One region of the Streptomyces sp. NPDC053076 genome, then DNA from elsewhere that is predicted to be linked to it. Evidence: riboswitches for the same ligand, from Rfam matches in the RefSeq annotation. Region 1 holds a riboswitch; each other region holds the start of a gene.

Region 1 (6,869 bases):
GCGCGCCCTGGTCGGCCTGATGCTCGACCGCGCCGAGACCGACGGGACGACCCCGCGGGCGGCGGCCCACGCCCTGGTGACCGAACGGCTGCCGGTGATCGCGGAACGGTTCGGCTGGTACCGCTGAGGGATCCGACGGCTTCGGCGGCACCGGGTGAACGACTAGTGTGACCGCGTGGCAAGAGTGCGGTTGAGCGTGGCGGAGCGGCAGGAGGAACTGCTGCGGGCCGCCATCGAGCAGATCGAGGCGCGGGGCGTGGCGGCGGTCAGGATCGCCGACGTGGCCGCGAGCCTCGGGGTGAGCAACGCGCTGGTGCTGTACCACTTCTCCACGAAGGAGAAGCTGGTCGCCGCCGCGTTCACCTACGCGGCCGAGGGCGACCTCGCGCACCTGCGCAAGCTGCTCGGCCGGCGGACCACCGCGCTGCGCCGACTGCGGGCGGCGGTGCGCTGGTACGCGCCGACCGGCCAGGCGAAGGGGTGGCGGTTGTGGATCGAGGGCTGGGCGGTGGCCCTGCGCGAGCCGGCCCTGCGGGAGGTCACCCGGGACCTGGACAGGCAGTGGAAGGCCGCGCTCACGGAGGTCCTCGCCGAGGGCGTGGCGGCCGGCGAGTTCGTGTGCGCGGATCCTGTCGGTGCGGCGCTTCGGCTGACCGCGCTGCTGGACGGGCTGGCTGTGCAGCTGACGTCGTACCCGGGCGCGGTCGCGCGGTCCCGGGCGCAGGAGTGGGTGGACGACGCCCTCGCCCGGGAACTGGGCCTGGACCTGGCGGCGTTGACCGAACGGGAGCGGTGAACGCGCGCACGAGCCGCCCGGAACCGCTTCCGCGAGCCACCCCGGACCGCGTGCGTGAGCCACCCCGCACCGCTTGAGCTACCCCGACCGCTCGTGTGCGCCACTTCGAACCGCTGGTACGAGGCCCAGGCGATCCGCAGCCGCTTGAACGAGCCGGTCGCAACCGGCCAGTGCGAGCCGCCCGGAACAGCTTGTGCGCGCCACCCCGGACCGCGTGCGCAGGCGGTCCGGGGTGTGGTCGGCGGTGTCAGGCCACGGAGGCGATCCACGTCTTGATGTCGTCCGGCGACAGCGCGCCCTTGGCGGTCACATGGTCGCCGGAGGACTCTCCGCGCAGCCGGCGCCCGATCCAGGGGACGAGGTACTCGCGCGCCCACTGGACGTCGTCACGGCGGATGTCCAGGGTGCCCCGGGGCGGCAGCGGCGGCCACGGCTGTTCCGGGTCGGCCGGGATCTCCAGACCGAGGGCCTGTCCGGCCCGCAGCGCCACGCGCGTGTGCCCCTCGGGCGAGAGGTGCAGCCGGTCGCTGTCCCAAGCCCTGCGGTCCTGCACGGACTTCAGGGACCACAGGTCCAGGACGGGACAGCCGTACCGGTCGGCGATGGCCCGGACATGCCCGTTGTAGGTGGCGATCTTGCCCCGCAGATGCTTGAGCAAGGGGACGCCGCGGGTGTCGAACCCGGTCGTCACCAGCACGGTGCCGGCGGCCTCGGCCAGTTGGGCCACGGCGCGTTCGAAGCGCTCGGCCACCTCGTCCGGATCGGTGCCCGGGCGGATGATGTCGTTGCCGCCCGCGCAGAAGGAGACCAGGTCCGGGGCCATGTCCACGGCCTGCGGGAGCTGGTCGGCCACGATCTGGTCCAGCAACTTCCCGCGCACGGCGAGGTTGGTGTACCGGAAGTCGCCCTCGGGGCGCCGGTCGGCCAGCAACACCGCGAACCGGTCGGCCCAGCCCACGAACGCCCCGTCGGGCCCGGGGTCGCCGACGCCCTCGGTGAAGCTGTCCCCCACCGCCACGTACGACCCGATCACTGATCTGTTGTCACTCTTCGAATCGTCTGCCACGTCGGACCATGATTCACCTTCGGATGTGACTTACGCGACCGTAGGCCGAGGTTGACGAACGGTGAGATGGGCCACTCGTAAAGAGTTTGCGATATCAGGAATACCGTCGCTCGCGGGGCTGTTGGAGACGGGCACACCGAAGGCCGGACCCGGGGATCGCGGGTCCGGCCTTCGGCAGCGTGTCAGGCAGGTGGTGCGCAGGGCGCCGGTCGTCAGCCGACGGCGACGCCGTGCTCGCGGAGATAGCCGACGGGGTCGAGGTCGGAGCCGTAGTCCGGCGTGGTGCGGATCTCGAAGTGCAGGTGCGGACCCGTCACGTTGCCGGTGGCACCGGACAGGCCGATCTGCAGGCCCGCGGTGACGGCCTGGCCGGCCGAGACGGAGAGCTGCGACAGGTGGGCGTACTGGGCGTAGTGGCCGTCGTTCAGCTTGATGACGACCTGGTTGCCGTACGCGCCGCCCCAGCCGGCGGAGACGACCGTGCCCGCGGCGACGGCCTTGACGGGGGTGCCGGTGGGCACGACGAAGTCGACGCCCGTGTGGTAGCCGCTGGACCACATGCTGCCGGCCACGTGGTAGCCGGTGCCGATGGTGGCACCGGTCACCGGGAGGGTGTAGCCGGTGGAGGTGGACTGCGCGGGACCGGACCCGGTTCCCGGGGACGCCGGGGACGTCCGGGCGGCCCGGGAGGTGGCCGGCCGGGAGGGCTTCGGGGCGGCCGAGGAGTGCTGCGGGGCGGCGGAGGTGTGCCGCGGGGCGGCGGACTCGGTGCGGGCCGGCGCGGCCTTCTTGCCGAGGGTGAGCTTCAGACCCGGGTGGATGAGCGACGGGTCGGCGCCGACGGCCTGGCGGTTGTCGTCGTAGAGCCGCTGCCAGCCGCCGCTGACGTGCTGCTCCTCGGCGATCGTCGCGAGGCAGTCGCCGCTGCGTACGGTGTAGCCGCGCACTCCCGACTCGGGCTGCGCGGCGGTCTTCTTCGCCGTTCCCGGAAGGGTCAGCACGGTCTTTCCGGAAAGCGACTGCGCGGGGGTGGCGGCGTGCGCTCCGGTGGCTCCGAGAAGCGGGAGGGCCAGGGCGGCGCCACCGGTTCCGGCGACGGCGATGGAGCGGGAAAAACGCGGGGTCTTGGGGCGGCGGTGCTTACCCTTGGCGGGCATGGCGCGATTCCTCTCCGGCGCCTGCGAGGTCAGCTGTCGGGTTCGGGCTGGAGCTGCCCGGCCGTGCGCGGCACGGCTGCACCCCTAGCCTGTCGCGGAGACCGGGACAGGCAGTCGTACCTGGTGGGTCCCCCGCTCCTGCCGACGCGGGTCAAGTGTGTGGGGACTCCGGGCGGCGGCAGGATTCGGCGTTCCGTCCGGATTGGTGGCGAACGTAAGCGAGCGAGACGCACGGGAACAAGCAGCTGGTTCCCGTCGTCGGGGTTCCGGGTGATCGGATACGGGAGCTGGCGGTCACCCAGAGTGAATTCCTGGGCCCGTCACCCTGCAATTCGCCTTTTCGGCAGCGTTATTACGTGTACATGACGAGCGACGCACGGTCACGGATATGACGCTCCTCACGCACCTCTCCCGCGGGACCCCCCATTCCATGGCGAGTTGCAATGAAGGATCCCATTTCGGACGGAGAGATCAGATGCGATGCAGTCTGACAATCGTCGCATCCAGGTCACCCTTGAGTTCCATGCGCAAGCCGTGGTGCAGCAACACTGCACCTCGGTGCACTTCGCCCGTTTCGCGGCATTCGTACGATGCTGTCGGGTCGAGTCCGCGCAGCCGCACCGCCGGTACCGGCTCGCCGTAGCTCTGCGCCTGGAGCCAGGCGAGGACGACCGCCTCCTCCCCCAGGACGTACTGGACGGCGCTCAGACCGCCCGTCGGGGGTCGCAGCCGGTACAGGTCGCCGCGCTGGACGACCGGGCGGATCTCCTTGTACAGCTCCACCCATCGGCGCGCCTCGGCCAGCTCCTCCGCGCTCCACACCGTCAGGTCGCCGCCGACCCCGAGCACGCCCGCCATGGCGCTGACGAACCGGAAGCGCAGCGAGCTGACCCGCCCGTTGAGCTGGGTGTTGGGGCTGTCGGTGACCCAGGCGGCCATCACGCGCGCGGGATGGATCTGGGTGAAGCCGTGCTGGACGGCGAGCCGGTCCAGCGGGTCGGTGTTGTCGGAGGTCCACACCTGGTCGGTGCGGCCGAGCACGCCGAGGTCGATCCGGCCGCCGCCACCCGAGCACGACTCGAAGGCGACCCCTGGGTGCGCCGCCCGCAGCCGGTCCAGCAGGGCGTACAGGGCGTGGACGTGGTCCACCCACAGGCGCTGCGGGTACGCCTCCCCGGGCCAGCCGGCGTCGGTGAAGCAGCGGTTGAAGTCCCACTTCACGTAGTCGATCGGGGCGCCGGCCAGCAGCGTGTCCAGCCGCTCCCACAGGTACTCCTGGACGTCCTCGCGCGCGAGGTTGAGCACGAGCTGATTGCGCAGTTCCGTCCGCTTCCGCCCCGGTTGGTACTGCACCCAGTCGGGGTGGGCCCGGTACAGGTCGCTGTCCGGGTTGACCATCTCGGGCTCGACCCAGATGCCGAATCCCATGCCCAGGCCGTGCACCCGGTCGGCGAGGGACGTGAGGCCGCGCGGGAAGCGGTCGGGGTTGGGCGTCCAGTCGCCGAGTCCGGCGCGGTCGCTGGTGCGCGCGCCGAACCAGCCGTCGTCCACCACGAACAGCTCGACGCCGATCTCCGCGGCCCGCCGGGCGAGGGCGGCCTGCTGCTCCTCGGAGATGTCGAAGTTCGTGGCCTCCCAGGAGTTGAACAGCACGGGCCGGTCCTGCCCGGCGTCCGGGATGACGTGAGCGCGCTGGTAGGCGTGCCAGGTGCGGCTCGCGCCACCGAAGCCGTCGTCGCTCCACAGGCCCGCGAAGACCGGAGTGGTGTACGACTCCCCGGGATCGAGGCACAGCAGGCCCGAGTCGTCGTATCCGGCGCCGCCGGTGATCTGCACGCGCGCGTCCGGGAGTTGGGCCACCGCGATGCGCCAGGAGCCGGACCAGCCGAGCGCGCAGCCGTAGACCTCGCCGCGCTCCTCGGTGGCGTCGGTGTCGAGGGCGACCCAGGGCAGATGCTGGTGGCCCGTGTGCCCGCGGCGGCTGCCGATGATCTTCTCGCCGTAGGTGAGGGGGGCGGTGGTGAGTCTGGACTCGGCGGCCCAGCGGCCGTGCAGCTGGGACAGCCGCCAGCCCTCGCGGTCGGGCAGGGTCCAGGTGGCCGCGTCGGCCCGCAGCAGCTCCACGCGCGCGTGCCCGCCGTTCTCGACGGTCACCCAGCGCTCGACGACGTCACCGCGCATCTGGTGGTGCAGGACGATCGCCAGGCCGTCGTCGGTGAAGCGCAGCCGCAGTTCCTCGTCCTCCGTCTCGTACGACACGAAGCGCCACTCGGTGCCGCGCCGCTCCTCGGTGCGTACGGACAGGGCGGGGCGGACGAAGCGGGGGCCGCCCTCGACGGGGTACTCCTCGCGGCCGTCCAGCGGGGACTCGAACGGCCAGTAGCCGGGCAGCGGGCGCACCGCGAGCGCCTCGGCGTCGGCGAGGGCGAGGCGCGGCCCCCAGTGCAGGTGGAGCAGCTCGTCCGTGTCGGTGAGATGCAGGGCGTAGCTGCTGCGGGGACCCGACAGGAGCCAGGTACGACCGTCTTCGGCGATGTCCACCATCGAGACCTCACAGGTGCCAACAGATGCGCTCAAGTGTCAACATCATCAAGGCCACGGGCCTGCCTGACAATGCCTGTGGACAACTCATTGCCCGAGGAAATCGATGTCGTATGGTCGACGGAGTGCCCGCCGACGAGCCGCGCCGGCGGGGCCGACCGGGAGGAGCCCCCGTGACGCAGCAGGTCCCGTCGACCGAGCCGGAGCTGGCCGGAGTCCGCAATTTCCGTGACGTGGGCGGCCTGCCCACCGTGGACGGGCGGCGGGTGCGCCACGGAGTGCTGTTCCGCAGTGGCCATCTCGCGCACGCGACCGAGGAGGACGCGGCCTTCCTCGCGTCCCTGGGCCTGCACACGGTCTTCGACTTCCGCAACGCTGCCGACCAGAAGCTGGAAGGCCCCGATGTCGAGCTGCCCGGTGTGCGGAATGTGAACCTGCCGCTGAGCGACCCGGCCGACGGCGCCGAGTTCTGGAAGATGGTCCGTGACGGCGACCTCGACCAGCTGCGCGCGATCCTGGAGGACGGCAAGGGGGCGGCCCGGATGACCGCGTCCTACCGGAAGATCGTCAAGGAGCGCACCGCCGAGCACTCCCGGGTGCTGCGGGCGCTCGCCGACGACAGCGTCCCCGCGCTCATGCACTGCGCGGCCGGCAAGGACCGTGCGGGCATCTCCATCGCCGTCACCCTCCTCGCGCTGGGTGTCGAGCGCGAGGCGATCGTCGCCGACTACCTGGAGTCCAACGCCAAGCACCGCCGCTACAAGGTCCGCCGCAGCGGCAGCGCGGACACCGCGTACACCGCCGAGGTGATGGACCTGATCAGCCCGCTCTTCGACGCCCGCGCCGAGTACCTCGAGGCGGCCTTCGCGAGCATCGAGGAGACCTGGGGCGACGTCGAGACCTATCTGGCACAGGGCCTCGGCCTCACCCCCGAGTCCCGGGAACGGCTGCGCGAACGCCTGCTGGACTGACGGCGGACGGCACCTCGGCACCGGGTGGCGACCGGTACCGGTGGCCGGGCGGCTCGGCGGGCCCGGGCCGCGTCCGGCGACGGCGGCATCCGCGCATGGCCGTCCCGCCCCGCTGCCTCAGCCCTTGGCGCCCACCGCGAAGAGCAGGTAGAGGAACGCGGCCAGGACGTGCCCGAGGGCGATGTAGATGATCAGCCGGACCCACAGGGCACGGGGGAACTTGGTCTCCAGGTCGGTCATGGCAGCTCTCCGGTCAACGGGCCCAGGCACAGCGTGGCCGTGGGACTCTGCAACAGGGTGTGGACGAACAGCAGCTCCACGCCGTCGTGGTCCTCGGC
Region 2 (6,869 bases), on a different contig from region 1:
CGGCTGGTGCGCCGCGACCGTACGGCCGTCGCCGCCGGCTTCGGCCTGCTCCGGCTGGCCGGCGCGCCCTCCATGGGCTGGCTGGACGTGAAGACCTCCGGTGACGTCGAGGTGCCGGTCATCGAGACCGCCATCGACGAGGAGCTGGCCCGGTTCGCCGAGGAGGGCCCCACGCCCGAGGAGATGGAGCGCGCCCAGGCCCAGCTGGAGCGCGAGTGGCTGGACCGGCTGGGCACGGTGGCCGGCCGCGCCGACGAACTGTGCCGCTACGCCGTCCTGTTCGGCGACCCGCAGCTCGCCCTGACCGCCGTCAAGCGCGTCCTGGAGGTGACCCCGCAGGAGGTCCAGGAGGTCGCCAAGGCCCGCCTGCGGCCCGACAACCGCGCGGTCCTCGTCTACGAGCCGAAGTCCCCGGAGTCCGTCCCGGACGCCAAGGTCCCCGAGGACCCGGAGCGGGAAGCGACCGTAGAGGCCGGCAACGAGAACGACGAGGAGACGGCCAAGTGACCGAGCTCGCCACCATGGAGTTCCACCCCCAGCCGCAGCCCGGCGACGCCAAGCCCTGGGCGTTCCCGGCCCCCGAGCGCGCCACCCTCGACAACGGCCTGACCGTGCTGCGCTGCCACCGCCCCGGCCAGCAGGTCGTCGCGGTGGAGGTCCTGACGGACGCGCCCCTGGACGCCGAGCCGGCCGGTCTGGACGGCGTCGCCACGATCATGGCGCGGGCCTTCTCCGAGGGCACCGACAAGCACTCCGCCGAGGAGTTCGCCGCCGAACTGGAGCGCGCCGGCGCAACCCTGGACGCGCACGCCGACCACCCCGGAGTCCGGCTCAGCCTGGAGGTCCCGGCCTCCCGTCTGTCCAAGGGCCTCGGCCTGCTCGCCGACGCCCTGCGCGCGCCCGCCTTCGCCGAGAGCGAGGTCGAGCGGCTGGTGCGCAACCGGCTGGACGAGATTCCGCACGAGCTGGCCAACCCCTCCCGCCGGGCCGCCAAGGAGCTGTCCAGGGAACTGTTCCCGGCGGCCTCGCGCATGTCCCGCCCGCGCCAGGGCAGCGAGGAGACGGTCGAGAAGATCGACGCGGCGGCCGTGCGCGCCTTCTACGACCGCCATGTGCGGCCCGCCACCGCCACCGCGGTGGTCGTCGGTGACCTGACCGGCATCGACCTGGACGAGCTGCTCGGCGAGACCCTGGGCGCCTGGACCGGCACGCCGGGCGAGCCCCGGCCGGTGCCGCCGGTGACCGCCGACGACACCGGGCGCGTGGTCATCGTGGACCGGCCCGGTGCCGTCCAGACGCAGCTGCTCATCGGCCGCGTCGGCCCCGACCGGCACGACCGCGTGTGGCCCGCCCAGGTGCTCGGCACCTACTGCCTCGGCGGCACCCTCACCTCCCGCCTGGACCGCGTCCTGCGCGAGGAGAAGGGCTACACCTACGGCGTGCGGTCCTTCGGGCAGGTCCTGCGGTCCGCGCCGGACGGGACGGGCGCGGCGATGCTCGCCATCAGCGGCTCCGTCGACACGCCGAACACGGGCCCGGCGCTGGACGACCTGTGGAAGGTGCTGCGCACCCTCGCGGCGGACGGCCTGACCGACGCCGAGCGGGATGTCGCCGTGCAGAACCTCGTGGGTGTGGCGCCGCTGAAGTACGAGACCGCGGCGGCCGTCGCGAGCACGCTGGCCGACCAGGTCGAGCAGCACCTGCCCGACGACTTCCAGGCGACGCTGTACCGGCAGCTGGCCGCCACGGGCACGGTGGAGGCCACCGCGGCCGTCGTGAACGCCTTCCCGGTGGACCGTCTGGTGACCGTCCTCGTCGGCGACGCCGCCCAGATCAAGGCGCCGGTCGAGGCCCTCGGCATCGGCGAAGTGACCGTGGTGGCGGCCGAGTAACGGCCCGCGCGCGGAAGGGGCCCTGCCGACCTACGGGTCGTCAGGGCCCCTGCTGTTCCACTCTTTCTCCCAGATGCCCGTTTTAGGGCGGAGGTTGCCTGTCTGACCTGTGGGATGCGCTACAAAAACCGGTATCCGTTTGAGGATTGAAAGCACGCCCCCGTAGCTTCGTCCAGGCTGTTCGTCAGGCAGTGCGCCGCGCCCGCGGCACCGGACAGTCATCGCCGAGTCCCCGTACGGCGCGAGCCAGGGGAGCCGGGGACCCACCGTCCCTGGGGTGAATCGGGCGCCCGCGCGGCAGCGAGGGGGCCCGTAGGAGACCTTCCTGCTCCGAACCCGTCAGCTAACCCGGTAGGCGAGAGGGAAGGAAAGGACCAGCCACTTCATGGCGTTCATGTGCGCCACCGGGAAGCACCGCAAGCCCGGCCGGGTCAAGCGGACCACCGCTCAGGCGGCCGGTATCGCGGCCCTCACCACCACCGGTGTGATCGGCACCCTCGCCGCCTCCCCGGCGCTCGCCGCCGAGAACCCCGGCGAGCAGACCGGCCTCATTCCCGTCCTCGCCGCGACCGATGACGTCGCCGAGCAGATCGACGCGCAGGCCGCCGCGCAGCAGCAGGCCGCCGACCAGAAGGCGGCCGAGAAGGCCGCGGCGAAGGCGGCCGCCAAGCGGGCCGAGGAGATACGCGCGGCCAAGGCCCGCGCCGCCCGAGAGGCGGAGCGCAAGCGGCTGAACGCCTTCGTCGCCCCCATCGCGCACTCCTACGTCTCCACGGGCTACCAGGCCAGCAGCTCCCTGTGGTCCTCCGGCTCGCACACCGGCATCGACTTCCACGCGGCCAGCGGCACGACCGTCCACGCGGTGGGCTCCGGCACGGTCGTCTCCACGGGCTGGGGCGGCGCGTACGGCAACCAGATCGTGATCCGGATGGCCGACGGCATGTACACCCAGTACGGCCATCTGTCCTCCATCGGGGTCACGGTGGGCCAGAAGGTCGTCCCGGGCCAGCAGATCGGCCTGTCCGGCGCCACCGGCAACGTCACCGGCCCGCACCTCCACTTCGAGGCGCGCACCGGTACCGAGTACGGCTCCGACGTCGACCCCGTCGCCTACCTCCGCCAGCACGGCGTGAACGTCTGACGCGTACCGCACGGTCATCGATAGCCCCGGCTCACCGAGCCGGGGCTATCGCCGTTTTTCGCGGTGTCCGCCGTACTCCCTGTCCAAAATATATCCATGGATTAGGGCCTGCCATCGGAAATTCCGGCTCATTGGAATAGAGTCGCGGAACAGGCGTCCATCGTGGCGTTTCACGGGGATTTAAGGCGGAGGTCGGTCATGCGTATTCCGGCGCACACGGTGTGCACCGCGGTCCGGGACGACATCGTCGCCGGCGTGTACAAGCGCGGCAGCCGCCTCACCGAGGAAGTCCTGGCCCGCCGCTACGGCGTCTCGCGCGTCCCCGTGCGGGAGGCGCTGCGCACGCTGGAGGCCGAGGGCTTCGTGGTGACGCGCCGGCACGCGGGCGCGTGCGTGGCCGAGCCGACGGAGCAGGAGGCCGCCGACGTGCTGGAGATGCGGACGCTCCTGGAGCCGCTGGGCGCCGCGCGGGCCGCCCAGCGGCGCACCGAGGCCCATCTGAAGGTGCTGCGCGGCCTGGTCCGGCTGGGGCAGGAGCGGGCCAGGAGGGGCAACAGCGACGATCTGCGCTCGCTGGACGGCTGGTTCCACGAGACGCTCGTCCAGGCGTCCGGCAGCCCGTCGTTGACCGCGATGCTGACTCAGTTGCGCCACAAGATCGCCTGGATGTACGCGGTGGAGCCGCCGCTGAGCCCGGCGGATTCCTGGGCGGAGCACGGCGCGATCGTGGATGCCGTGGCGCGCGGGGACGGCGAACGCGCGCGGGCGCTCACGGCGCTGCACGCGGAGCGCGCGGCGGGTGCGCACCGGCTGCGCCTTTCCGGTGCCGTGGAGCGTGTGAGGACCTCGCAACACGCCGTAAACATGTCGGGCCCGCGGCTTTAACACGGGCGCCGTATACAAAGATGAGTTAATCGGTGAGGGCGTGTTTTTCGCTGTCCTTTTTCCGCGCCCTGAATTCCGGGTCGCGGTCTTCTGGATGCCCGCGGTGAATTCGGGTGCCCCCCTCGAAAACGCGGAAGCCGCGCCGCCCGGTACGGAACGGCGCGGCTTCCCGGTCCTGCTCAGACGGTCTCGGGCAGCTCTTCCAGGCCCTCGGAGACCAGCTTGGCCAGACGGTCGAGGGCGGCGTCCGCGCCCTCGGTGTCGGAGGCGAGGACGATCTCCTCGCCGCCCTGGGCGCCCAGGCCCAGGACGGCCAGCATGGAGGCCGCGTTGACGGGGTTGCCCCCGGCCTTGGCGATCGTCACCGGGACGCCTGCGGCCGTGGCGGCTCGGACGAAGATGGAGGCGGGGCGGGCGTGGAGGCCCTCGGCCCAGCCGACGTTGACGCGGCGCTCAGCCATGTGTTGCTGCCCTTCGGTGTTCAGGGTTGTCTAGACCAGTTTCCCACACCGTGAAGCGTGCCCGGACAGGGCATTCTTCCCGCTCCGGTGTGGCGTCGGACCGCGGCCTCGGTCCGGCTCCCCGTCCTCCACAGACTGCCTCGCCCCGCCTGCCTGCGCGAGCCGTACTCTGGGGCCCATGCAGACCTCGGCGGACCGGCAGGACCGGCACCAGTACCCCGCCCACTGGGAGGCGGACGTGGTGCTGCGCGACGGTGGCACCGCACGCATCAGGCCCATCACCGTTGATGACGCCGACCGCCTGGTCAGTTTCTACGAGCAGGTCTCCGACGAGTCGAAGTACTACCGCTTCTTCGCGCCGTACCCACGGCTCTCCGCAAAGGACGTCCACCGCTTCACGCACCACGACTTCGTGGACCGGGTGGGGCTCGCCGCCACCATCGGCGGCGAGTTCATCGCCACCGTACGCTACGACCGCATCGGCACCGACGGCATGCCCGCCTCCGCGCCCGCCGACGAGGCCGAGGTCGCCTTCCTGGTGCAGGACGCCCACCAGGGCCGTGGAGTCGCCTCCGCCCTGCTGGAGCACATCGCCGCCGTCGCCCGCGAGCGCGGCATCCGCCGCTTCGCCGCCGAGGTGCTGCCCGCCAACACCAAGATGATCAAGGTGTTCACGGACGCCGGTTACACCCAGCAGCGCAGTTTCGAGGACGGCGTCGTCCGCCTGGAGTTCGACCTCGAACCCACCGACCGGTCCGTCGCCGTGCAGCGCGCCCGGGAGCAGCGCGCCGAGGCCCACTCGGTACGGCGGCTGCTCGCGCCCGGCTCCGTCGCGGTCGTCGGTGTCGGCCGCGCCCCCGGCGGGGTGGGCCGCAGCATCCTCGGCAACATCCGCGAGGCGGGCTACCCGGGCCGGCTGCACGCCGTGAACAGCGCCTTCCCGGAGGACCTCAAGGAGGTCGACGGGGTACCCGCGTACCGCTCGGTGCGGGACATCGACGGGCACGTCGACCTCGCCGTCGTCGCCGTACCGGCCGAACACGTGCCCTCCGTGGTCGCCCAGTGCGGCGAACACGGCGTGCAGGGGCTGGTCGTGCTCTCCGCCGGATACGCCGAAAGCGGACCCGAGGGCCGCGAACGGCAGCGCGCCCTCGTACGGGCCGCGCGCGCCCACGGCATGCGGACCATCGGCCCCAACGCCTTCGGGATCATCAACACCGCCTCCGACGTCCGGCTGAACGCCTCCCTCGCCCCCGAGATGCCCCGCCCCGGCCGCATCGGGCTGTTCGCCCAGTCCGGAGCCATCGGCATCGCCCTGCTGTCCCGGCTGCACCGGCGCGGCGGAGGGGTGACCGGTGTCACCGGCGTGTCCACCTTCGTCTCCGCCGGCAACCGCGCCGACGTCTCGGGCAACGACGTCCTGCAGTACTGGTACGACGACCCCGAGACCGATGTCGTCCTCATGTACCTGGAGTCCATCGGCAACCCCCGCAAGTTCACCCGTCTCGCCCGCCGAACGGCGGCGGCGAAGCCGCTGGTGGTCGTGCAAGGGACCGGAACGGCGCCGCAGGGGCACGCGGTACGGGCCACCCGGCTGCCGTACGCGACCGTCTCCGCGCTGCTCCGTCAGGCCGGCGTGATCCGGGTCGACACGATCACCGAACTGGTCGACGCCGGGCTGCTGCTGGCCCGCCAGCCACTGCCCGGCGGACCGCGCGTCGCCATCCTCGGCAACTCCGAGTCGCTGGGCGTGCTGACGTACGACCGGTGCGTCGCCGAGGGACTGCGGCCGGCGCGGCCGGTGGACCTGACGACCGGGGCGACGGCGGCGGACTTCCACCGGGCGCTCGCCGCCGCGCTGGCCGACGGGACGAACGACGCCGTCGTCGTCACGGCGATCCCCGCGATCGGGGAGGGGTCGCCCGGGGACGCGGAGCTGGCGGAGGCGCTGCGGTCGGCCGCGGCCTCGGTGCCGGGGAAGCCGGTACTCGTGGTCCATGTGGAACTCGGGGGGCTCGCGCAGGCGTTGTCGGCCGCGGCCAGCACGGCACCGTGGGCCGCCGACAAGGGCCACCCCGCGCAAAGCCCGCCCCCCGCGGTACGGGCACCGGACGACTCCCCTCCGGAAGGCACCCATCTCATCCCCGCCTATCCCGCCGCCGAGCGGGCCGTCCGCGCCCTCTCCGAAGTCGTGCGGTACGCGCAGTGGCGCCGGGAGGCCGCCGAACCGGGGAAGGTGCCGGAGTACGACGACATCGACGAGAAGGGCACCGCCCGGCTGATCCACGGGCTGCTGGAGCGCGGAGAGGGACTCACCGTCTCCGCCGCCGAAACCTGTGAGCTGCTCGGGAAGTACGGCATCCCCGTGCGCCGGGCGTTGCCCGCGCCCACCCCGGGCGCCGCCGCCGAGGCCGCCCGCGCGCTCGGCTACCCGGTGGCCCTCAAAGCCACCGCCCCGCACCTCAGGCACCGCGCCGACCTGGGCGGCGT
Region 3 (6,869 bases), on a different contig from region 1:
CACGTACGTCCTGTACATTTTTTACAGAAGTCGAGCCCACTGGGGCCTCGTCATGAGGAGGCGCATGTCCATGACCCGATCGTTCGCCCGCCATGTCCTGCCCGAGTTCACCGAGCGCACCGGAGCCGCCGTGCGCACCCTCGATCCGTACGCGAAGCTCTTCGAGGACCGGATCGTCTTCCTCGGCAGCCCGGTCGACAACGCGGCGGCGAGCGACGTGACGGCCCAGCTCATGTACCTCGAACACGCCGCCCCGGACCAGGACATCACCCTGTACCTCAACTCGCCGGGCGGCTCCTTCGAGGCCATGGCGGCGATCTACGACACGATGCAGTACGTCAGTTGCGACGTGGCGACCTACTGCCTGGGGCAGGCCGCGGCCTCGGCCGCGGTGCTGCTCGCGGCCGGCGCCCCGGGCAAGCGGTTCACGCTGCCCGGCGCCCGGATCGTGATGGAACAGCCCTCGCTGCCGGAGCCGGTGCGCGGCCAGCCCAGCGACCTCCTCATCCAGGCCGAAGAGTTGTCCCGGGTCCGCGGGACGCTGGAGGAGATGCTCGTCCGGCACACGGGGCGCACGGCCGAGCAGGTCCACGAGGATCTGGAGCGTGACCTGGTCCTGGACGCCTCCGGGGCGCTCGCGTACGGACTTGTGGACGGCATCGTGCCCAGCCGCCGGGACACGCCCGGCGCACCGGACGCGAGGTGAGCCACCCATGCTGCCGGAACTTCCACCGCTGCCCGCCCTGACCCGCGCCGAGGGCGAGCTGGTCGACCGTTACCTGGAGGCGATCGACCTGCTGGGGCGCATCAACCCCGCCAGGCACGGTGACACCTACGCCGGACTGCGTGCGGCCCAGGCCCTGGTGCGCAAGGCGGCAGAGCTGCGGGACGCGCTCGCGCTGATGCACCGGCGGGGCGAGACGGAGCTGCACGGGGACACGCTGGCACGGGCGCTGCGGGTGCTGGACGGTGAACGCCGCGCCGCTCGCGTCGCGCTCCCGACCGACGGCGTGGGCTGAGGCGGACATCCGGCGGGACCGTCGGAACCCGCGCGTCGACACGCGTCGTTCGGACCGGACTTGAAACGGCCCGAACGACGTACCGCCGACCGGTGGACATCCTGATCGTTTTCCGGGGCTCCCGAGTTGCGCAACGCGCGGGTTCGTGTGTCGCCGGACGACCCCTTTCCCCAGGTCCGGGGCTACGTCCGGGAATTGACGGAAGCTCGAACAGAGCAGTGTCCACCCGAACGGGCGAGTGGTGAGTAACGCCACAAATCCACGGTTCCGTTGGGATTTTCTGACAGTCGTGCGTCAAGATCCCTGTCTGACGACAAGCCCCCGCCACCGCGGCGGGGCGATCCGGGCGGACGCCGAGTCCTGCCGCCGCCCGGATGACCGGTCGACAGGAGTGGATCGGCAGGAGTGGAGGACCCAGGCAAGGCGGGTCACCGGAACGGATGTCCGTCTGTTCGACACAGACGGAACGGACGCTCCCAGCGACCCTTGGGGTGAAGCCGTGGCAACGCGGCCGGGCAACTTCGCCAGCCCGAATCCGACAGGTCATCCTTCACAGGCGGCTGACGAAGGGTTGCGCATGACTGCGCTCAATCGTGTCCCGTCGCTGATGGCCCGGGCCGGCACGGCCTCGGCTCTCACCCTCGCCGCCGTGGGCGGCTCGATCGCGGTGCCCGGCCTCGCCACCGACGCCTCCGCCGCGACCATCGCGACGAAAGCACTCAAGGTCGCGGCCTCCAAGAAGGGTGCCCCGTACAGCTGGGGCGCCAGCGGACCGCGCAGGTTCGACTGCTCGGGGCTGACGCTCTACTCGTTCAAGAAGGCGGGCAAGAAGCTGCCGCGGACCGCCGCCCAGCAGTACAACAAGACCCACCATGTCTCCTCCCGCAGCCGCAAGGCCGGCGACCTGGTGTTCTTCCACTCGGGTTCCAGCGTGTACCACGTCGGCATCTACGCCGGCCACGGCAAGATCTGGCACGCCCCGAGGACCGGGGACGTGGTCAGGCTCCAGAAGATCTGGACGAAGAGCGTGTGGTACGGCCGGGTGAGCTGACCCGCCGCGAGGCCAGGAGCGGCTCCAGCAGCCGGGCCGCTCCCAGCGCCGCCGGCGCCGCTCCGGCGCCCGCCTGGAGCCCACGGGCGGCCCCCCGGGGGCGTGCTGCCGCTGGACACTTCTCGACCGCCGGAGGCCCTCCGCTGCCGCCGGCGGTCGAGCGCGTTCCGCCGGGCGCGTCGCGACGTACGGCTGTCGGTCGCGGACCACGACCCGCCGTTCAGGTCACCGCGGCACCCGGGGCTACTGCTCCTGCGGTCGTCCCGCTGGGACCGGTGCCGCCGGGAGCGCCCAGGGGAGTTCGATGGAGACCGTCTTGCCGCCCTCACGGGTGGGGCGGATGCGGAGTCTGCCGCCGCACTCCGCCGTGAGGCAGCGGATGATGACCATGCCGCGCCCGTTGTCCTGCTGGACGGCGGCGGGCAGTCTCTTGGGGAAGCGGGGATGGCTGTCCGTGACGCCGATGCGCAGGTGTTCGTCATGGTGCAGCGCGATGTCGACCGTGAAGGTGGGTGACTGACCGAAGGTGTGCTGTACGGCGTTCGTGGCGAGTTCGGAGACGATGAGGCGGACGGTGTCGGCCGCTTCCGTGTCCGACGGCAGGCCCCACTCCACCAGGGTGCCCACGACGTAGGAGCGGGCGGCGGAGACCGAGGCGGGATCGCTCGGCAGGGTGACGGATGCTTCCAGATGGTCTGCCATGGCGACGTCGTCCCTTTCCCGCGGGACCGCGGTCCGACATACGGCGGAGGGTTCGAGTACGGTCCCGGACTGGTGCTTGCCCGCCAGACTGCCATCACCGGGCCGACACGGGGTGCGATCCACCAAGATATGCATATATCTGTCGCTCGAAGCGGTGAACTCTGCGACGCGAGACCGTATTTGGTCGGCCCATAAGGAGTAAGGAAGAGCCTATGCAGAACGGTCCGGCAGTGCGGCGTCGCAAACTGGGCGCCGAACTGCGCACGCTGCGTACCGGCGCCGGGCTCACGAGCGGTGAGGCGGCCCGGCTGGTCGGCTGGCACCAGTCGAAGGTGAGCCGCATCGAGACCGGCGCCAGTGGTGTGAAACCGGCCGATCTGCGGTTACTGCTCGACGCCTACGGGGTGCGGGACAGACATCTGCGCGAGTTGCTGCTGATGCTGTCGGGGTCGGACGACACCGGCGGCCGGCACCGCTGGTGGCACGCCTATCGCGGGGTGCTGCCGCCGACCTACCGCGACTTCATCAGCCTGGAGTCGCAGGCGAGCGCGATGCGCACCCTGGAGACCACGGTCGTGCCCGGCCTGCTGCAGACCCCCGAGTACGCCCGCGCGGTGACCCGGGCGGCGGTGAAGGACCTCGACGAGGACCGGCTGGACACGCTGGTGGAGGTGCGTCTGGCCAGGCAGGACGTACTGCGTTCGAACCCGCCGCTGGTGCTGAGCGCCGTGCTGGACGAGGCGGTGCTGCGCCGCGAGGTCGGCGGTCCCGGGGTGATGGCCCGGCAGCTGGAGCGGCTGATGGAGGCCGCCCGCCTGCCCCAGGTGCGGCTCCAGGTGTTGCCCTTCGCGGCGGGAGCCCATGTCGGCCTCACCGGGCCTTTCGTTATTTTCTCATTTCCGAGCACTTCTGATCTGGACGTAGTTGTTGTCGACCAGTTGACGAGTAGCCTCTACCTGGAACGGAAAGAAGACCTGATGACCTACTCCGAGGCCTTCAGCACTCTTCAGTTCCATGCCCTTTCCCCCCAGGAATCGTTGGACTACATCGCCGGGATAGGTGACGGCGCGTAAGGAGGCACCATGTCAGCTCTGCCTCGGAACGTCCCTGCCAGTATCGATCTGAAACACGTGCGCTGGCTGCGCAGCAGCTACAGCACGGGAGCCAACAACTGCGTGGAGACGGCCCGGCCGCACTCCGGACCCGCGGCCGGGCTGCTCGCCGTGCGCGACTCGAAGCTCCCCACCGGACCCGCGCTGCTCTTCTCCCCCGCCAGCTGGGCGGGCTTCGTCACCACGCTCTGATCGAAATCGATCAAATTCTCTGCACACTCGTGCGACACACGGCCGTGTCACGCCGACTCATGGTCGCGTTTCGCCGATGACTCGTACAGCGCGTTCGATCTCGGCCCCGGTGAGGTCCGCGCGGGCGGTCAGCCTCAGCCGTGAGATGCCGTCGGGCACGGAGGGAGGACGGAAGCAGCCCACGGCCAGGCCCGCCGTCCGGCAGTCGGCCGCCCAGCGCACCGCCTGCTCCGGGGAGGGTGCCCGCACGGAGACCACCGCGGCGTCCGGACGTACCGCCTCCAGACCCGCGGCGGTCAGCCGCGCGTGCAGGTCCGCGGCCACCTCCCGGGCGCGCGCCGCCCGTTCCGGCTCGCGCTGGAGCAGCCGCAGCGCCGCCAGCGCGGCACCTGCCGCCGCCGGTGCCAGACCCGTGTCGAAGATGAACGTCCGGGCCGCGTTGACCAGGTGGTCGATCACCCCGGCCGGACCGAGCACCACCCCGCCCTGGCTGCCCAGCGACTTGGACAGGGTGGCGGTGACCACCACGTCGTCGGCGCCCGCGAGCCCGGCCGCGTGCGGCGCGCCCCGGCCGCCGTCGCCCAGCACCCCGAGCCCGTGGGCGTCGTCCACCACCAGTCCCGCGCCGTGCTCCCGGCACGCCGCGGCCAGCGCGGTCAGCGGCGCCCGGTCCCCGTCCACGGAGAACACCGTGTCGGAGACGACGATCGCCGCCCCCTCGTGCGTGCCGAGCGCCTTGCGCACGGCCTCCGGGTCGGCGTGCCCGACCACCTGCGTCCCGCCCCGGGCGAGCCGGCAGCCGTCGATGAGGGAGGCGTGGTTGCCCGCGTCGGACACGATCAGCGAGCCGTGCGGGCCGAGCGCGGTGACCGCGGCCAGGTTGGCGGCGTACCCGGAGGAGAACACCAGGGCCGCCTCGAAGCCGCAGAACGCGGCCAGTTCCCGCTCCAGCTCGACGTGCAGCCCGGTGGTGCCCGTGACCAGCCGGGAGCCGGTGGAGCCGCCGCCCCACGTCCGCGCGGCCTCGGCCGCTCCCCCGGTGACCTCGGGATGGCGGGCCAGGCCCAGGTAGTCGTTGCTCGCCAGGTCCAGCAGCGGCGAGTCGGCGGGGCGTGGACGCAGGGTCCGTACGAGTCCGGCGCGGCGGCGCGCCTCGGCCTGCTCGTCGATCCACCCGAACGCCATGGGTCCTCCGGTGCTTTTGTAGGTAGCGGACAGACCCTAGCGGTACGACCAGCCACCCAGTGTGTGGCAATACCCACACGGTGAACCGCCTCTGTTGTGCGAAGTCTCCTTGGCCCGGGACGGTCCCGTAGGACAGGATCGGACCTCATGGACCTGCTGAACACGCTGGTGGACAAGGGGCTTCGGCGCGAGCTGCCGACCCGCGAGGAAGCGCTCGCCGTGCTGGCCACCTCCGATGACGATCTGCTCGACGTGGTGGCCGCGGCCGGAAAGGTGCGCCGGCACTGGTTCGGGCGACGGGTGAAACTCAACTATCTGGTCAACCTCAAGTCCGGTCTGTGCCCGGAGGACTGCTCCTACTGCTCCCAGCGGCTCGGCTCCAAGGCCGACATCCTGAAGTACACCTGGCTCAAGCCGGACGAGGCGTCCGAGGCCGCCGCCGCGGGCCTCGCGGGTGGCGCCAAGCGGGTCTGCCTGGTGGCCAGCGGGCGCGGTCCGACGGACCGGGACGTGGACCGGGTCTCGCAGACCATCAAGACCATCAAGGAGCAGAACGAGGGCGTCGAGGTCTGCGCGTGCCTCGGCCTGCTCTCCGACGGCCAGGCCGAGCGGCTGCGCGAGGCCGGCGCCGACGCCTACAACCACAACCTCAACACCTCCGAGTCCACGTACGAGGACATCACCACCACCCACACGTACGCCGACCGGGTGGACACGGTGCACAAGGCGCACGCGGCCGGTCTGTCCGCCTGCTCGGGTCTCATCGCGGGCATGGGCGAGACCGACGAGGACCTCGTCGACGTCGTGTTCTCGCTGCGTGAGCTGGACCCGGACTCGGTGCCGGTGAACTTCCTGATCCCGTTCGAGGGCACCCCGCTGGCCAAGGAGTGGAACCTCACCCCGCAGCGCTGCCTGCGGATCCTGGCGATGGTCCGGTTCGTCTGCCCGGACGTGGAGGTCCGCATCGCCGGCGGTCGTGAGGTCCACCTGCGCACCATGCAGCCGCTGGCGCTGCACCTGGCCAATTCGATCTTCCTCGGTGACTACCTGACCAGCGAGGGCCAGGCCGGCAAGGCCGACCTGGAGATGATCGCGGACGCCGGCTTCGAGGTGGAGGGCGCCGACCAGGTGACGCTTCCGGAGCACCGCGCCGGGGAGACGGGCGGCTGCGGGTCGCACGCGAGCACCGGCTGTGGCTCGCAGGCCGACGCGGGCTGCGGGTCGCACGCCGACGCGGGCTGCGGCTCGCACGAGGGCGGCGGCGTGTGCGGTTCGGCGGCCGTCGCTCCGAGCGCCGCCACGGCGGCCGTTCCCCCGGGCGCCGGCACGGCCACCGTTCCCGCGGCCGGTGAGGCGCGCACCGATCTCGTCGCCGTACGCCGCCGGGGCGCCGGAACGGATCTCGCCCCCAATGCCTGACCTCGGGGTGCCGGAGCTGCTGGAACTGGACCGGCGCCATGTGTGGCATCCGTACGGCCCGATGCCCGGGCAGGTGGAACCGCTCGTCGTGGAGGCGGCGAGCGGCGTCCGGCTGCGGCTGGCGGACGGCTCCGGTGAGCTGGTCGACGGCATGTCGTCGTGGTGGTCGGCCATCCACGGCTACAACCA
Region 4 (6,869 bases), on a different contig from region 1:
GCCACCTCTCGCAGTCCTTCGGCGCCCCGCTGGAGACCATCCAGTGGACCGCGACCGCCTACACGCTCGCGCTCGCCGCGGTCATCCCGGCCGCCGCCTGGGCGATGGGCCGGATCGGCGCCAAGCGCACCTATGTGCTCGCGCTCGCCCTGTTCACCCTGGGCTCCCTGCTCGCCGCCTGCGCCTGGGACGCGGGCAGCCTGATCGCCTTCCGGGCCGTGCAGGGGCTGGGCGGCGGGCTGTTGCAGCCGGTCGGTATGGCGATGGGCATGCGGGTCGCGGACCGGGCCCGGCTCGGCCGGGCGATGGCCCTGCTGGGGCTGCCCATCCTGGTCGGCCCGGTCGCCGGCCCGGTGCTCGGTGGCTGGCTGGTCGACGCCGCCTCCTGGCACTGGATTTTCCTGATCAACCTGCCCGTGGGCGCCCTGGCGCTGTTCCTCGCGGCCCGCCTGCTGCCGACGGACACCCCCGACGCCCGCGGCGCCGACCGGCCCCGGCTGGACGTGCCGGGTCTGCTGATGCTCTCGCCCGGCCTGGCCCTGCTCCTGTTCGGCCTGGCCCGCGGCGGCGAGCGCGGCGACTTCACGGCCCCCGGCGCGCTGGTGCCGGTGCTCGCGGGTGCCGTGCTCGTGGCGGCCTTCGTGCGGCGGGCGCTCGCCGTCCGCGCGCCGCTGCTGGACCTGCGGCTGCTGCGGGACCGTACCTTCGCCGCCGGAGTCGGCACGCTCGCCCCGTTCACCTGCGGCTACTTCGGATCGATGCTGCTCGGGCCGCTGTACTGGCAGCAGGAGCGGGGTCTGGGCGCGACGGCGGCGGGGCTGCTCGGGGCGCCGGTGGGGCTCGTGGTCGGTACGACGATGCAGATCGCGGCACGGCGCATCGACCGGGTCGCACCGCGCCGGATGATCGCGGCGGGGTGCGCGGTGGGCGCCCTGGGCATGGGTCTGCTGGCCTGGCAGACAGGGGTGGCGGGGGTCGCGTCCTGGCGGATCGTCGTCGCGGGCATGGTGATGGGCGTCGGCGCCGGGATGACGCTGATGCCGACGATGACCACCGCGACCCGCGATCTGCCCGCCGACCGGCTGCCCGGGGCGAGCACCGCGCTGAGCATCAACGCCCAGCTCGCCGCGTCGGTCGGTACGGCCCTGCTGTCGGTGGTGCTCGGCGCGGCGGGTCCGGGCCCGGCCGGTTTCCGGCTCACCTACGCCGTGGCGGCGGCGCTGCTCGCCCTCGGCGTCCTCTCGGCGCTCCGGCTCCCGGCACGGCGCCAGGGCTGAGCCCTCCCGGCCCTCCTGCCGTGTCAGCCCGCCGTCAGTTCCGTCAGTTCCGTCAGCTTCGGCAGTTCTGGCAGTTCGGCCAGCTCCGGCAGTTCGGCCAGCGGCAGCGTGTGCTGGGTCTGGAGCACCTTGGCGCGCAGGTAGCGCACGTTGTGGGCCGTGGTGAAGACGCCGGTCGGCACCCGGTCCCGTACGGCGATTCCCAGCGCGCCCAACTGCCCCGCCTTGTCGGGGTTGTTGGACAGCAGGTCCAGCTCCGTGATGCCGAGGGCGCCGAGCATCTGCGCGGCGGCCGTGTAGTCGCGGGCGTCCTCGGGGAGGCCGAGGGCGGCGTTCGCGGCGTAGGTGTCGAGGCCCTCGTCCTGGAGGGCGTACGCGTCGAGCTTGTTGTAGAGGCCGATGCCCCGGCCTTCCTGCCGGAGGTAGAGCAGGACGCCGCCGCGGTCGGCGATGCGTTCGACCGCCTCGCGCAGCTGCGGGCCGCAGTCGCAGCGGGCCGAGCCGAAGACGTCACCGGTCAGGCACTCGGAGTGCAGGCGCACCAGCGGGACCGGGCCGGGGTCGCCGAGGACGACCGCGACGTGCTCCTGGCCGTCGGAGAGGCCGTGGAAGGTGACGAGTTCCGCGTCGGCCCGGTAGCCGTCGGCGAAGCGCAGCGGTACCCGGACGCGAGCGCGCGGGGTGGCGGCGGGGATGTCGGGCATGCGGGTCCCTCCCAGGAAGCTGCTTCATATTTGAAGCAGTGTTTTCGCGTGGACCCTACCCCATACTTAAAAGTTGAAGCAATCGCTCCGGGGTGTGGCTCAGGAGCCCGCGGGCGGCGTCGACGGGCAGGGCGAACGGCGCAGCCAGGGGACACCGTCGGCGCCGGAGCGGGCGTCGTCGTCGCCCTGGAGGCCGCGCGCGATCCCCGTGCAGATCTCCGCCAGCTGCCCCACCTGTTCCGGGGTGATCCGGTCGAACAGCAGGGCGCGGACCGTCTCGACGTGCCCGGGTGCCGTACGCTCCAGTACGGCCGTCCCCTCGTCGGTCAGCACCGCGACCGAGCCGCGCTTGTCCTGGTCGCAGTTCTCCCGGCGCACCAGGCCGTCCCGTTCCAGCCGGGTCACCGCGTACGTCAGCCGGCTGCGGGTGATCTTCAGCGTCTCGGCGAGATCGGTCATGCGCAGTCGCCGGCCGGGTGCGTCGGAGAGGTTGGCCAGCACCGAGTAGAACAGGTGCGGCATGCCGCCCTCCTGCTGGAGCTGCCGGTCGATCGCGTCCTCCAGGAGGCGGGAGGCGGCGATGTAGGCGCGCCAGGCGCGCTGCTCCTCGGGGCTGAGCCAGCGGGTCGTCATGCCGCCAGTGTAGGTTTGTTTCAAACTTGAACCAAGCGGTCCGTCTGTCCACCGTCCGCCTCCGGAAGAGAGGGCGTCGATGCCCCTGCCGTACGTGCTGCTGTCCGCCGCCGTCTCCCTCGACGGCTACCTGGACGACACCGGCCCCGAACGGCTCCTGCTGTCCAGCCCGGCCGACTTCGACCGGGTCGACGAGGTACGGGCCTCCGTCGACGCCATCCTCGTCGGCGCCGGCACGATCCGCGCCGACAACCCCCGCCTGCTGGTCAACTCCGCCCGGCGGCGCGCGGCCCGCGGCGCGACGGGCCGGCCGGAGTACCCGCTGAAGGTCACCGTCACCGGCTCCGGCGACCTCGACCCGGACGCCAACTTCTGGCACACCGGCGGCGAGAAGCTCGTCTACACCACCGACGAGGGCGCGGAACGGGCCGCCCGTCTCCTCGGCCGCACCGCGGACGTCGTCCCGCTCGGCCGCGCCCTGGACTGGCGGGCACTGCTGGAGCATCTGCACGACGTGCGCGGAGTCGGGCGCCTGATGGTCGAGGGCGGCGGCACGGTCCACACCCAGCTCCTCCAGCAGGGCCTGGCCGACGAACTCCAGCTGGTCCTCGCCCCGCTGTTCGTCGGGGACCCGGCGGCCCCGCGGCTGTTCGGGACCGGCGGCTACCAGGGCGGGCGCCTGCGCCTGCTCGACACCCGCCGGATCGAGGACGTCGTCCTCATGCGCTACGCACCCACCGCCCCCGGCACCGGCCCGGTCCCCACCGCGGCCGACCGCCACTGGCTGCGTGCCGCCTGTGAACTCGCGGCCCTGTGTCCGCCCTCGGAGACGGCGTTCAGCGTCGGCGCGGTGGTGGTCGCCGCCGACGGCACGGAGCTGGCCCGTGCCCACTCGCGTGAGGGCACCGACCCGGTGGCCCACGCGGAGGAGGCGGCGCTCGCGAAGACCGACGCCGCCGACCCGCGGCTGCCCGGCGCCACGGTCTACAGCAGCCTGGAGCCCTGCGCCCGCCGCGCCTCCCGGCCGGCTCCCTGCGCCGAGCTGATCCTGCGGGCCGGGGTGCGGCGGGTGGTCACCGCCTGGCGCGAACCCGACACGTTCGTCACCGGCGCCGACGGCACGGGTCTCCTGACCGCCGCGGGCGCCCGGGTCGTCGTACTCCCGGAGCTGGAGGGTCTCGCCAAGGCGCCGAACGCGCACCTGCCGGGCTGAGTGCCACCGGTCGGCGACGGTTTCCGTGCGTGACCGCCGGGTCGTCGTGGTCGGTCGCGCACGGTCGCCGTGCCCCTTCGGGGGCGCTGTCGCGCGCCGAAAACACTCAGGGCCCGGAATCCGATGGATTCCGGGCCCTGAGTGTTCAGTAGCGGGGACAGGATTTGAACCTGCGACCTCTGGGTTATGAGCCCAGCGAGCTACCGAGCTGCTCCACCCCGCGTCGTTGTGTCACCAGCATACGTCATCCCTGGGGTGCTTTGCACACGCTTCCCGTCCCGCCTGCCGACCGTCACCCAAGGTGACCGGGCGACCGCCGTGCGGTGACGACTGAGTCACCATCAAAACTGCCAGTGACTACTGAACGCTTCTGGCCCTTAGGTCAACTCGCCCGGTTTGACGGGTTACTGGGCGATAACTCCGTCGCCGAGAACGTTAATGATCAAGTCGAACAGCTTGGAAAGTGACTGGCAGGTCTATTAACGTTCGATAACGCAGCGCGGTCGTCCCAGCCGTCACAAGAGACGGCTCCGTGCGCACGCGCCGAATCCCGCGAGGGAACCGGGGAACCACCACTTTGGGGTGAATCACGCGGATATCGCCGTGAACTCATGGGAGTCCACGATCGGTATACGCGCGTAGGAGACCTTCCTGCTCCGAACCCGTCAGCTAACCCGGTAGGCGGAGGAAGGAAAGGAGCACGCCCGCGTGGCGTCCAACCGGTCTGTCCCCGAAGCCCCGTCCATACCGGCACAGCGCGAGACCGAGACCTTCGGGTACGGCGCCTACCGCGCCGAGGAGGGGCCCTGGGAGGAGTGGAACCCCACTGAGGACTCCGTCACCCCGGTCCGCGGCCGGCACCGCGTCGCCAAGCAGCGCGGCGGCTTCGCGCGCAGCTCCACCGTCCTCGGCGTCGGCGTCATCGCCGCGGTCGGCGCGGGCGGCATGGCCAGCGCCAACACCGGCAAGCCGCCGGTCTCCATCTCCATGCCGGACCTGCCCTCCGTCGGCTCCCTCTTCGACGACGGCTCCGCGGACCCCCAGCCGGCGCAGGCCACCGCGACGCTGAGCAGCGTCGGCGTGTCCTCCGCCGAGGGCGAGGACTCCACGGACGCGGGCGAGGTGCTGCGCAGCCGGATCATGGCCCAGGCCGAGCAGCAGCAGGGCCAGGCCGAGACCAAGGCCACCGCCGTCGCGCTCGCCGCCGCCGAGAAGCGGAGCGCCGAGGCCGCCGCCAAGGCCGAGAAGGAGGCCGCCGCCAAGGCCGCCGAGGCCAAGGAGAAGGCGGAGGCGGACGCCAAGAAGGCGGCCGAGGAGAAGCGGCTGGCCGAGCTGGCCAAGCAGTACACGCTGCCGACCTCCTCCTACACGATCACCTCGACGTTCGGCCAGGCCGGCTCGATGTGGTCCTCCGGCTACCACACCGGTCTGGACTTCGCCGCCCCCACCGGCTCCCTGATCAAGGCCGTCCACAGCGGCACGATCACCGAGGCGGGCTACGCCGGCTCCTACGGCTACCGCACGATCCTCACCCTGGACGACGGCACCGAGCTGTGGTTCTGCCACCAGTCCTCGATCAACGTCTCCGTCGGCCAGAAGGTCTCCACCGGTCAGGTCATCGGCCGCGTCGGCGCCACCGGCAACGTCACCGGACCGCACCTGCACCTGGAGGTCCACCCCGGCGGTCAGGCCACCGGGATCGACCCGATGGCGTGGCTGCGGGACAAGGGCGTCAACCCCTGACGGGCCGCCCTCAGCGGGAAGCCTCGCGGGCGTCGTGGCGGGACGCCTTCGCGGGAACTCGGCGCCGGCGGGGCGGGATGCGATCGTCCCCCGCCGGTGTTGGCATGACGTATGACGTCACTTCGTAAACTCGGCTCTTCCGACCTCGAGGTCTTCCCGCTCTCGCTCGGTGGCAACGTCTTCGGCTGGACCGCCGACGAGCAGACCTCCTTCGCCGTCCTCGACGCCTACACGGCGGCCGGCGGCAACTTCATCGACACCGCCGACTCCTACTCCGCCTGGATCGAGGGCAACCAGGGCGGCGAATCCGAGACGATCATCGGCAAGTGGGTCACGGCGCGCGGCAACCGATCCGATGTCGTCATCGCGACCAAGGTCAGCCAGCATCCGCAGTTCCAGGGGCTGTCCGCCGCCAACCTCAAGGCCGCCGCCGACGCCTCCCTGCGCCGCCTGGGCACCGATTACATCGACCTCTACTACACCCATTTCGACCAGCCCGAGGTGCCGGTCGAGGAGATCGTCGGCGCGCTGGACGAGCTGGTGAAGGCCGGCAAGGTCCGGCACATCGGCGCCTCCAACATCACCGCCGAGCGCCTTCAGGCGTCCCTCGACTTCTCCGACCGCGAGGGCCTCGCCCGCTATGTCGCCCTCCAGCCGCACTACAACCTGGTCTCCCGCGACACCTACGAGGGCCCGCTCCAGGACCTCGCCGCCCGCGCGGGCCTGTCCGCCGTCCCGTACTTCGCGCTCGCCTCGGGCTTCCTCACCGGCAAGTACCGGCCCGGCACGACCGTCGACAGCGCCCGCGCCGACGGGGCCCGCAAGCACGCGGAGTCCGAGCGCGGCCAGAAGGTCCTGACGGCCCTGGACGAGATCGCCGCGGCCCACGACGCCCCGGTCGCCACGGTCGCCCTGGCCTGGCTGGCCGCCCAGCCGACGGTCACCGCGCCGATCGCCTCGGCGAGGACGGTGGAACAGCTTCCGGCGCTGCTGGGCGTGGCGGACCTGAGGCTGACCGAGCCCGAGGTGGCCAGGCTGACGGAGGCATCGGCCTAGACACCGGCCCGCGCCTCCCGGGACCGGGGCCCGCGGCGACCTCTCCGTCGCGACGGTGCCCGACCACGACGGGCGGTTCCGGGGTGCCGGGCTGGCCCGGCGCCCACTGGGGACCGGCGGTGCCCGACGACGGGCGGTTCCGGGGGTACCGGGCTGTCCTGCCGTCCGCCCGGGACGGCTACGAGCGGTACGGGTTGTACGGGGCGTACGGCGCCGCCGGGTAGCCGTACGCCGGCCAGTGCG

What was found. A riboswitch is a leader RNA that binds a small molecule or an ion and turns the genes downstream of it on or off. The one in region 1 is predicted to bind cyclic di-AMP.
Region 2: it holds a riboswitch for cyclic di-AMP, as region 1 does, so the genes downstream of both, ACIGYR_RS35115 (M23 family metallopeptidase) here and ACIGYR_RS02985 (peptidoglycan DD-metalloendopeptidase family protein) in region 1, are expected to answer to the same signal.
Region 3: it holds a riboswitch for cyclic di-AMP, as region 1 does, so the genes downstream of both, ACIGYR_RS30160 (C40 family peptidase) here and ACIGYR_RS02985 (peptidoglycan DD-metalloendopeptidase family protein) in region 1, are expected to answer to the same signal.
Region 4: it holds a riboswitch for cyclic di-AMP, as region 1 does, so the genes downstream of both, ACIGYR_RS26340 (M23 family metallopeptidase) here and ACIGYR_RS02985 (peptidoglycan DD-metalloendopeptidase family protein) in region 1, are expected to answer to the same signal.

Annotation. Positions count from the first base shown of each region.
Region 1 is NZ_JBITZL010000001.1:692,289-699,157, reverse strand. It holds gene ACIGYR_RS03000 (Glu/Leu/Phe/Val dehydrogenase dimerization domain-containing protein) at 1-127, shown strand, start outside; gene ACIGYR_RS02995 (TetR/AcrR family transcriptional regulator) at 176-796, shown strand; gene ACIGYR_RS02990 (SGNH/GDSL hydrolase family protein) at 1,044-1,829, opposite strand; gene ACIGYR_RS02985 (peptidoglycan DD-metalloendopeptidase family protein) at 2,075-3,019, opposite strand; cyclic di-AMP (ydaO/yuaA leader) riboswitch at 3,025-3,187, opposite strand; gene ACIGYR_RS02980 (alpha-galactosidase) at 3,491-5,563, opposite strand; gene ACIGYR_RS02975 (tyrosine-protein phosphatase) at 5,734-6,531, shown strand; gene ACIGYR_RS02970 (DUF6126 family protein) at 6,649-6,771, opposite strand; gene ACIGYR_RS02965 (helix-turn-helix domain-containing protein) at 6,768-6,869, opposite strand, start outside.
Region 2 is NZ_JBITZL010000012.1:128,576-135,444, forward strand. It holds gene ACIGYR_RS35105 (M16 family metallopeptidase) at 1-507, shown strand, start outside; gene ACIGYR_RS35110 (M16 family metallopeptidase) at 504-1,892, shown strand; cyclic di-AMP (ydaO/yuaA leader) riboswitch at 2,105-2,265, shown strand; gene ACIGYR_RS35115 (M23 family metallopeptidase) at 2,278-3,033, shown strand; gene ACIGYR_RS35120 (GntR family transcriptional regulator) at 3,232-3,918, shown strand; gene ACIGYR_RS35125 (HPr family phosphocarrier protein) at 4,098-4,379, opposite strand; gene ACIGYR_RS35130 (GNAT family N-acetyltransferase) at 4,558-6,869, shown strand, end outside.
Region 3 is NZ_JBITZL010000008.1:346,249-353,117, forward strand. It holds gene ACIGYR_RS30150 (ATP-dependent Clp protease proteolytic subunit) at 71-706, shown strand; gene ACIGYR_RS30155 (hypothetical protein) at 714-1,019, shown strand; cyclic di-AMP (ydaO/yuaA leader) riboswitch at 1,361-1,593, shown strand; gene ACIGYR_RS30160 (C40 family peptidase) at 1,597-2,070, shown strand; gene ACIGYR_RS30165 (ATP-binding protein) at 2,314-2,772, opposite strand; gene ACIGYR_RS30170 (helix-turn-helix domain-containing protein) at 2,985-3,845, shown strand; gene ACIGYR_RS30175 (DUF397 domain-containing protein) at 3,855-4,076, shown strand; gene ACIGYR_RS30180 (8-amino-7-oxononanoate synthase) at 4,134-5,261, opposite strand; gene bioB (biotin synthase BioB) at 5,409-6,680, shown strand; gene ACIGYR_RS30190 (adenosylmethionine--8-amino-7-oxononanoate transaminase) at 6,673-6,869, shown strand, end outside.
Region 4 is NZ_JBITZL010000007.1:20,616-27,484, reverse strand. It holds gene ACIGYR_RS26365 (DHA2 family efflux MFS transporter permease subunit) at 1-1,277, shown strand, start outside; gene ribA (GTP cyclohydrolase II) at 1,301-1,981, opposite strand; gene ACIGYR_RS26355 (MarR family winged helix-turn-helix transcriptional regulator) at 2,081-2,614, opposite strand; gene ACIGYR_RS26350 (dihydrofolate reductase family protein) at 2,694-3,827, shown strand; tRNA gene ACIGYR_RS26345 (tRNA-Met) at 3,977-4,050, opposite strand; cyclic di-AMP (ydaO/yuaA leader) riboswitch at 4,359-4,528, shown strand; gene ACIGYR_RS26340 (M23 family metallopeptidase) at 4,536-5,570, shown strand; gene ACIGYR_RS26335 (aldo/keto reductase) at 5,682-6,626, shown strand; gene ACIGYR_RS26330 (PrsW family intramembrane metalloprotease) at 6,805-6,869, opposite strand, start outside.